Linked DNA regions of Asanoa sp. WMMD1127. The protein of the gene in region 1 binds, or shares a complex with, the protein of each later gene. Links are inferred from orthologs where the notes say so. Each region holds a gene or a part of one and is shown on either strand. Other genes may lie near its edges.

Evidence for each region.
Region 2: O7635_RS35285 (region 1) and rny share a complex: the UniProt entries of both Bacillus subtilis proteins name them as parts of the possible RNA degradosome complex. The link is inferred for Asanoa sp. WMMD1127 from one-to-one orthologs.
Region 3: O7635_RS35285 (region 1) and O7635_RS17515 share a complex: the UniProt entries of both Bacillus subtilis proteins name them as parts of the possible RNA degradosome complex. The link is inferred for Asanoa sp. WMMD1127 from one-to-one orthologs.

What each region holds. Positions count from the first base shown.
Region 1 is NZ_JARUBP010000001.1:7,393,214-7,396,155, reverse strand. What follows is about bases 63-2,930. They hold O7635_RS35285 (6-phosphofructokinase), read left to right. Parts: upstream 63-916; coding sequence 917-1,945; downstream 1,946-2,930. Other genes in these bases: O7635_RS35275 (hypothetical protein), read left to right, coding at 2,893-2,930; proC (pyrroline-5-carboxylate reductase), read left to right, coding at 1,973-2,785; O7635_RS35290 (polyadenylate-specific 3'-exoribonuclease AS), read left to right, coding at 252-743; O7635_RS35295 (DUF1028 domain-containing protein), read right to left, coding at 63-201. Also shown: more of O7635_RS35295, read right to left, coding at 1-62; more of O7635_RS35275, read left to right, coding at 2,931-2,942. UniProt on the Bacillus subtilis protein: Catalyzes the phosphorylation of D-fructose 6-phosphate to fructose 1,6-bisphosphate by ATP, the first committing step of glycolysis.
Region 2 is NZ_JARUBP010000001.1:3,743,707-3,746,772, forward strand. Bases 1-2,992 are described here. They hold rny (ribonuclease Y), read left to right. Parts: upstream 1-604; coding sequence 605-2,380; downstream 2,381-2,992. Other genes in these bases: O7635_RS17850 (cytoplasmic protein), read right to left, coding at 2,455-2,808; O7635_RS17855 (TetR/AcrR family transcriptional regulator), read left to right, coding at 2,883-2,992. Outside these bases: more of O7635_RS17855, read left to right, coding at 2,993-3,066. UniProt on the Bacillus subtilis protein: Endoribonuclease that initiates mRNA decay. Initiates the decay of all SAM-dependent riboswitches, such as yitJ riboswitch. Involved in processing of the gapA operon mRNA, it cleaves between cggR and gapA.
Region 3 is NZ_JARUBP010000001.1:3,672,858-3,675,955, forward strand. The notes cover bases 1-3,024. They hold O7635_RS17515 (polyribonucleotide nucleotidyltransferase), read left to right. Parts: upstream 1-339; coding sequence 340-2,709; downstream 2,710-3,024. Other genes in these bases: rpsO (30S ribosomal protein S15), read left to right, coding at 1-103; O7635_RS17520 (pitrilysin family protein), read left to right, coding at 2,712-3,024. Also shown: more of O7635_RS17520, read left to right, coding at 3,025-3,098. UniProt on the Bacillus subtilis protein: Involved in mRNA degradation. Catalyzes the phosphorolysis of single-stranded polyribonucleotides processively in the 3'- to 5'-direction. Necessary for competence development in Bacillus subtilis.

The DNA.
Region 1 (2,942 bases):
CACACCGGCCGCGTCCACGCCGGTCCGCAGCAGCGCCAGCGCCTGTGGCCGGTAGGCCAGGTTCGCGTAGGACTGCGTGGCCACGGCGCCGATCTCCGCCTCGGCCGCCGGGACCGCGGCCCCGACGGCGAGGAACTTGCTGGCGACGGCGATGCCGTGGGCCTGCCCGTCGGCCGACCGCGCCACGATCGAGAACGTCATGACCGGGCACGGTAACGAATCTTCGGTCGGATGGGCCAGGATGGAGGTCGATGACCTACCGCTACTTCTACGACTGTGAGTTCATCGAGGACGGCCGCACGGTCGACCTCGTGTCGATCGGCGTCGTCGACGAGAACGGGCGTGAGTTCTACGCCGTGTCGACCGAGTTCGACAGCTCCCGGGCCGTTCCCTGGGTGCGCCGCAACGTGCTCGACAAGCTGCCCTCGCCGGCCGACCCGGCCTGGCGGTCCCGCGAGCGGATCCGCGACGACCTCTACGCGTTCCTGGTCGAGCCGCTGCGCGGCGCCGGCGGCACGATCGAGCTGTGGGCCTGGTACGCCGCGTACGACCACGTGGTGCTGGCCCAGCTCTGGGGAGCGATGCCGGCGTTGCCCCGGGTGATTCCGCGATTCACCAAGGAGCTCCGCCAGCTCTGGGACGATCTGGGCAAACCGCCCCTGCCGCCCGCCCCCGCCGACCAGCACGACGCGCTCGCCGACGCCCGCCACAACCTGGCCCGGTGGAAAGCGATGCGACCCTGACAGTTCACCGTCCGGTAGGTGGGTCGCGCTGGTAGGGCTTCTGCCCGGCGACTACAGTGCGCAGTTGGCGGCCCGCCCCGGGCCGGCAACGACGCCGATTATCGATCCTGGGGCTTTCTGGCCATGTCTGCCCCCTTTGGGGCGAGGATCGCAATCAGGAGGATGAGCAGATCATGCGAATCGGCGTGCTCACCGGCGGCGGAGACTGTCCTGGTCTGAACGCGGTGATCCGGGCGGTCGTCCGCAAGGGCGTCTCCAGCTACGGGCACGAGTTCGTGGGCTTCCGGGACGGCTGGCGGGGTCCGCTCGAGGGCCTGACCATGCCGCTGGGCATCCCCGAGGTCCGCGGCATCCTGCCGCGCGGCGGCACCATCCTCGGCTCGTCCCGCACCAACCCGTTCAAGATCGAGAACGGCGTCGAGCAGATCAAGAACAACCTGCAGGCGATGGGCGTCGACGCGCTGGTCGCGATCGGCGGCGAGGACACCCTGGGCGTCGCCACCAAGCTCAACGAGCTCGACGTGCACGTCGTCGGTGTGCCGAAGACGATCGACAACGACCTGGGCGCCACCGACTACACGTTCGGCTTCGACACCGCGGTCAACATCGCGATGGAGGCGATCGACCGCCTGCACACCACTGCGGAGAGTCACCACCGCACGCTGGTCGTCGAGGTCATGGGCCGGCACGCCGGCTGGATCGCCCTGCACGCCGGCCTGGCCGGCGGCGCCAACGTGATCCTGCTGCCGGAGCGCAACTTCGACGTCGAGCAGGTCGCGGGCTACGTCGAGAAGCGTTTCCAGCACCAGTACGCGCCGATCGTCGTCGTCGCCGAGGGCGCCCAGCCGCTCGACGGCCAGATGGTCCTGCACAACCAGGAGCTCGACGCGTTCGGCCACGTCCGGCTCGGTGGCATCGGCCAGTGGCTGGCCGAGCAACTCGAGGCGAAGACCGGCAAGGAGGCCCGCACGGTCGTGCTCGGCCACATCCAGCGCGGCGGCACGCCGACCGCGTTCGACCGGGTGCTGGCCACCCGGCTGGGCCTGCACGCGATCGACGCGGTCAACGACGGCGACTGGGGCAAGATGGTCGCCCTGCAGGGCACCGACGTCGTCCGCGTCCCGCTGGCCGAGGCGACCCGCGAGCTGAAGACCGTGCCGCTGGAGCGCTACACCGAGGCCGAGGTCTTCTTCGGCAGCTGAGCACGTGCGACGAGGGGGCGGGCAGCCATGACGGACAAGACGGTCGCCGTGATCGGCGCGGGCAAGATCGGCGAGCTGATGCTCTCCGGCCTGTTGCGCGCCGGCTGGCCCGTCGGCCGGCTGCTCGCCACCTCGCGGCGCTCCGAGCGCGCCGACGAACTGCGCGAGCGCTACGGCGTGCGGGTCGTCGACAACCTCACCGCCGTGGCCGAGGCCGACGTGCTCGCGATCGCGGTCAAGCCGCAGGACGCGAGCGCGCTGCTGGCCGACATCGGCCCGAAGGTGCCCGGCGACAAGCTGGTCATCTCGCTCTGCGCCGGCCTGCCGACCAGCTTCTTCGCCAAGCGGCTGCAGGACGGCGTGCCGATCGTGCGGGTGATGACCAACACCCCGGCCCTGGTCGACGAGGCGATGACGGCGATCTCGGCCGGCCCGCACGTCACCGGCGCGCATCTGGCCCTGGCCGAGGAGATGTTCAAGCCGCTCGGCGCGACGATCCGGGTGCCGGAGTCGCAGCAGGACGCGGTGACCGCGCTGTCCGGCTCCGGGCCGGCCTATTTCTATCTGCTGGTCGAGGCGATGGTCGACGCCGGCATCCTGCTCGGCCTGCCCCGGCAGGTGGCGCACGACCTGATCGTGCAGACCGCGATCGGCTCGGCGGTGATGCTCCGCGACTCCGGCGAGCACCCGGTCAAGCTGCGCGAAGCGGTCACGTCGCCGGCCGGGACGACCATCTCGGCGATCCGCGAGCTGGAGAACCACGGCGTCCGCGCGGCCCTGCTCGCGGCCCTCGAGGCGGCCCGCGACCGGGCGCGTGAACTGGCTGAACAGAACTCCTGAGCACACGTTCGTGGTGATTCATTCACGCCGCTGAGCCTTTCGCGGCCCGCCGCCGTGGCCTTACCGTCATTACAGATGGTGAAGCCACGATTGCAGGAGGTACGGGCATGCGACGTCTCGCCACCGTTGTCGCCGCCGCCGCGGCGGCCCTCTGGGT
Region 2 (3,066 bases), 3.6 Mb from region 1 along the record:
TGAGCAGGGGGTGAGCGGATGAGTGCCCTATGTCCCTCGCCCAGCCGGATCATGAGTCCTTGACCGAACGGCCCCTCGCGACCTAGCCTCGCGTTACAGATTGGATTTGCCCGACCATCGCAGGCTAAGTGCACAACATAGATCGCGTAACAAGACGGCATCACTTCTGGCCAGCAAGCCAGCTTTCGGCCAGCTAAGCCAGCAAGACGGCCCGCCGAGACCATCAGAGGCGCCGGCGAGCCGGCCGCATAACCCTCTTCCGGACGGGCCGGTCCGGACCAGGGATGACAGCATTGTCGGCCAACCGGCGGCGCAGAGGCGCACCGTCGGTCGGCTCCCCACGGCCACAGCCGCCTCGGTCGGGCGTCCGTACAGCCGCGCGTGAGCGGAGGGTCACCCCCTTCCCCTCCCGCCGGACCGGTGAAGGGGAGGCGTCATGACCGGGCGACACCGGGAGTGCTCCGGTAGGGACGTCCTGGCATGACCGCGCGAAGCGATCGCAACCCCGCCGACCGCAGGGAGGCGGCGGCGTGAGAGAGCGTAGCGAGCGCAGTCAGCTCAGTCGCCGGTGCTCTTGCCCCGCCGACCGCAGGGAGGCGGCGGCATGAGCCCGCTGGACGTCGTACTCCTCTCGGCTGTCATCGTTCTCGCGGCCGCCGTCCTGGTCGGGCTCGTGCTCGGGGCCAAGGCGCTCCGTCGCCTCAACACGCAGACCGCGGCGCCGAAGCCGGAAGACCCGAACTACACGGCCGAGCGGGAGCGGCACGAGCAGTCGCTGGCGACGTTGCGCACCAAGGCCGAAGAGGCCACCTCAACCGTCGACACGGCGAAGTCCGCGGCCGCCGCCGCCCGGACCGAGGCCGCCGCCGCCAAGGCCGAGGCCTCCGCAGCCCGGGCCGAGGCCCGCCGCGTGCTCGACACGGCCCGCGCCGAGGCCGACACCCTCCTCGAACGCGCGCACAAGCAGGCCGAGCAGGACGCCGAACAGCTCCGGGCCGCCGCCCGGCGCAGTGGCGAGCGCGAGGCCGCCATGCTCGCCGCCACCACCAAGGAACACGCCGCCGACGTCGAGCGGCGGGCCGCGCGGATGGACGAGCGGGAGCGCCTCCACAGCGAAGAGGTCGAGCGGCTCACCGAGCGTGAACGCCGCCTCACCGCCGCCACCGCGGAGCTCGCCGAGCGCGAGAAGGCGCTGGCCACCCGGGAGACCGAGCTGGTCGAGGCCGAGGAGCACCGCCGCCGCGAGCTGGAGCGGGTCGCCGGCCTGACCGCAGACACCGCGCGGGTCGAGCTGATCGAGTCGATCGAGGTGCAGGCCAAGCGCGAGGCGGCGATCCTCGTACGCGACATCGAGTCCGACGCCCGCGCCACCGGTGAGCAGCGGGCCCGGCACATCGTCGTCGAGGCGATCCAGCGGGTCGCGAGCGAGCAGACCGCCGAGAGCGTGGTCAGCGTCCTGCACCTGCCGGGCGACGAGATGAAGGGCCGGATCATCGGCCGCGAAGGCCGCAACATCCGCGCGTTCGAGTCGGTCACCGGCGTGAACCTGATCATCGACGACACGCCGGAGGCCGTACTCCTCTCGTGTTTCGATCCCGTCCGTCGCGAGATCGGCCGGCTGACGCTGGAGAAGCTCGTCCTTGACGGTCGCATCCACCCGCACCGCATCGAGGAGGTCTTCGAGACCGCCAAGCAGGAGGTGGAACGCCTCTGCCAGCGGGCCGCCGAGGACGCGCTCGTCGAGGTCGGCATCACCGAGATCCATCCCGAGCTCGTGACGCTGCTGGGTCGGTTGCGCTACCGCACGAGCTACGGCCAGAACGTGCTCAAGCACCTCGTCGAGACCGCCCACATCGCCGGCATCATGGCGGCTGAGCTGCGCCTCGACGCCCCGCTGATCAAGCGCGGCGCGTTCCTGCACGACATCGGCAAGGCGCTCACCCACGAGGTCGAGGGCAGCCACGCGCTGATCGGCGCCGACCTGGCGCGGAAGTACGGCGAGTCCGACGAGGTCGTACACGCCATCGAGGCGCACCACAACGAGGTCCAGCCGCAGACGATCGAAGCCGTGTTGACGCAGGCCTCCGACGCCTGCTCCGGTGGCCGGCCGGGGGCGCGCCGGGAGAGCCTCGAGGCCTACGTGAAGCGGCTCGAGCGCATCGAGGAGATCGCCGGCGGCAAGACCGGCGTGGAGAAGGTCTTCGCGATGCAGGCCGGCCGCGAGATCCGCGTCATGGTCAAGCCCGACGACGTCGACGACATCGGCGCCGCCGTACTCGCCCGCGACGTCGCGAAGCAGATCGAGGAAGAGCTGACCTACCCGGGCCAGATCCGGGTCACCGTCGTCCGCGAGTCGCGCGTCACCGAGATCGCCCGCTAGAACCAAGCGCCGGTCCCGGGCCCGTCGTGGGCACGACCGTCGCTCCCGCCGGGCAAGCCAGGTCCGCGGTGGGTTTACCCGCCGCTCGGGCCGAGCGGGGCGGCGACGGTCGAGCCGATGGCCGGCGGTGGCTCCTTCAGCTCGATGAAGATGCTGTGCGTCGCCGTGTCGCCGATGTTCTCGCCGGCGTGTTCCTGCGCGCCCACCCACCGGGCCTCGCCGGCCCGCAGGTCCACCTCGACGCTCCGGCCGCCGGAGCTGACCTGGCGGCGGAAGTCGCTGAGCGTGACCATCACGCTGTCGGGGTGGCGGTGCACGTGCGTGTGGTCGCCGGGCTCGTCGCGGTATTCCAGCACCCGCACCCGCTCGTTCTCGAAGATCACTTTGTAGAGGCCGGGATCGGTGACGGTCGGGTCGTGAGAATCCATCGTGGACTCCTCCGCTGCGCGAGCTCGTGGGACCCGAGTCCCATATGAGACTACGGTACCATGATGGAGTGGCGATGCCATATGAGTCGACCGGGCGCACGGCGCAGAAGTCACGCACCCGACAGGCGCTGGTCACCGCCGCTCGCGACCTGCTCGCGGCCGGGCTCACGCCGCAGGTCGACGACGCCGCCCAACGGGCCGGGATCTCCCGCACCACCGCCTACCGCTATTTCCCCAACCAGCGCACCCTGCTGCTGG
Region 3 (3,098 bases), 3.7 Mb from region 1 along the record:
GCTGCTGCTGGTCGGCCGCCGGCGGCGGCTGCTCAACTACCTGCAGAAGACCGACATCAGCCGCTACCGGGCGCTCATCGAGCGCCTCGGTCTGCGGCGATGACGCGCGCGGGGGAGTGACCGTCGGTCGCTCCCCCGCTCCACAACTTCATCGAGTCATCTAACGGGCCAGCTTGACCGTCGGCGATCGGGAGTTGTCGACGCACCGGTCCTCGGTAGTGGCCCCCGGGCCCGCCGGCACTGCCGGCCTCCCCGGGCGCTTCGATCGAAGACCGGACGTCTGAGCAGCTCCCCCTCGCGGGTCGAGCCGTGCCACGACTGAAGGAGCATCACGCACCTATGACCGAGAACAAACTCGGCGACCAGCACAGCACCGCGGTGATCGACAACGGGTCCTTCGGGACCCGCGAGATCACCTTCACCACCGGCCGCCTCGCGCGGCAGGCGCCCGGCTCCTGCATCGCGCAGCTGGGTGACACCACCGTCCTGTCGACGACCGCCGCCAGCAAGTCGCCGCGCGAGCAGTTCGACTTCTTCCCGCTGACGGTCGACGTCGAGGAGCGGATGTACGCGGCCGGGCGCATCCCGGGCTCGTTCTTCCGCCGGGAGGGCCGGCCCAGCGAGGACGCGATCCTCACCTGCCGCCTGATCGACCGGCCGCTGCGCCCGTCGTTCGTCAAGGGCCTGCGCAACGAGGTCCAGGTCATCGAGACCATCCTGGCGCTCGACCCGGCCCACCCCTACGACGTGGTCGCGATCAACGCCGCCTCGCTCAGCACCAAGCTGTCGGGCCTGCCGTTCTCCGGCCCGATCGGCGCCACCCGCATGGCGCACATCGACGGCCAGTGGGTCGCCTTCCCGACCCACGAGGAGCTCGCCCGCGCGACCTTCGACATGGTCATCGCCGGCCGGGTCCTGCCCGACGGTGACGTCGCGATCATGATGGTCGAGGCCGAGGCCACCGAGCACACCGTCAAGCTGGTCGCCGACGGCGCCACCGCGCCGACCGAAGAGGTCGTCGCCGGCGGTCTCGAGGCGGCCAAGCCGGCCATCCGCGAGCTGTGCCGCGCGCAGAGCGAGATCGCGGAGATCGCCGCCAAGCCGGTCGCCGAGTTCCCGGTGTTCCTCGACTACCAGGACGACGCCTACGAGGCCGTCTCCAACGCCGTCCGCGGCGAGGTCGCCGAGGCGCTCAAGATCGCCGGCAAGGCGGACCGCGAGGAGGCCCTCGACCGGATCAAGGACGCGGTCCACGAGCAGCTCGACGGCCAGTTCGAGGGTCGCGAGAAGGAGCTGTCGGCCGCCCTGCGCTCGGTGACCAAGAGCGAGGTGCGCGCCCGCGTGCTGCGCGACCAGGTCCGCATCGACGGCCGCGGCCCCCGCGACATCCGGCCGCTGAGCGCCCAGATCGAGGTGCTGCCCCGGGTGCACGGCTCGGCGCTGTTCGAGCGCGGCGAGACGCAGATCCTCGGCGTCACCACGCTCAACATGCTCCGGATGGAGCAGCAGCTCGACACGCTCTCCCCGGAGAAGCACAAGCGCTACATGCACAACTACAACTTCCCTCCTTACTCGACCGGTGAGACCGGCCGGGTCGGCTCGCCGAAGCGCCGCGAGATCGGCCACGGCGCGCTGGCCGAGCGGGCGCTGATCCCGGTGCTGCCGGCTCGCGAGGAGTTCCCCTACGCGATCCGCCAGGTCTCCGAGGCCCTCAGCTCCAACGGCTCCACCTCGATGGGCTCGGTCTGCGCCTCGACGCTGGCCCTGCTCTCGGCCGGTGTGCCGCTGAAGGCCCCCGTCGCCGGCATCGCGATGGGCCTGATCTCCGACGAGGTCGACGGCAAGACGCAATACGTCACGCTGACCGACATCCTCGGCGCCGAGGACGCGTACGGCGACATGGACTTCAAGGTCGCCGGCACGCCGGAGTTCGTCACTGCGCTGCAGCTCGACACCAAGCTCGACGGCATCCCGTCCGACGTGCTGGCCGGCGCGCTGCAGCAGGCGCACGAGGCCCGCACGACGATCCTCGGTGTCATGCACGACGCGATCGAGGCCCCGGCCTCGATGTCGGACTACGCGCCGCGGGTCACCACCGTGAAGATCCCGGTCGACAAGATCGGCATGGTGATCGGCCCCAAGGGTCAGACGATCAACGCGATCCAGGACGAGACCGGCGCCGAGATCTCCATCGAGGACGACGGCACGATCTACGTCGGCGCGACCAACGGCCCCTCGGCCGAGGCCGCCGTCGAGCGGATCAACGGGATCGCCAACCCGACGCTGCCGAAGGTCGGCGACAAGTTCCTCGGCACCGTGGTGAAGACGGCCGCGTTCGGCGCGTTCGTCTCGCTGCTGCCGGGCCGCGACGGTCTGCTGCACATCTCCAAGGTGGGCAACGGCAAGCGGGTCGAGAAGGTCGAGGACTTCCTCAACGTCGGCGACAAGGTCGAGGTCCAGATCGCCGACATCGACCAGCGCGGCAAGATCTACCTCGACAAGGTGCGGGCCGAGGGCGAGGAGGCCCCCGCTGAGGGTGCCGCCGAGCGCCCGCCGGCGCGGTCCGGCGACCGTGGCCCGCGTGACCGCGGCGACCGCGACCGCGGCGACCGTGGTCCGAGCGGCGACCGTGGCCCGAGCCGCGGTGACGGTGGCGAAGGCGGCGGCGAGGGCGGCGAGCCCCGGCGGCGGCGCAACCGGCACCAGTGACAATGACGGCGCGTGAACGGGCCGGCGCGCAAGCGTCGGCCCGTGCGGTCACCCGCACCCTGACCACCGACCCCCTCGGCGGCACGATCCGGCGCACGGTGCTCCCGTCCGGCCTGCGGATCCTGACCGAGGCGGTGCCGGCGATGCGCAGCGTGTCGTTCGGCGTCTGGGTGTCGATCGGCTCCCGTGACGAGACGCCGGCGCAGTCCGGCGGCTCGCACTTCCTCGAGCACCTGCTCTTCAAGGGCACCGAGAAGCGCAGCGCGCTGGACATCTCGGCGCAGATCGAGGCGGTCGGCGGCGAGACCAACGCGTTCACCACGAAGGAATACACCTGCTACTACGCGCGGGTGCTGGACGCCGACCTGCCGCTGGCGATCGACGTCATG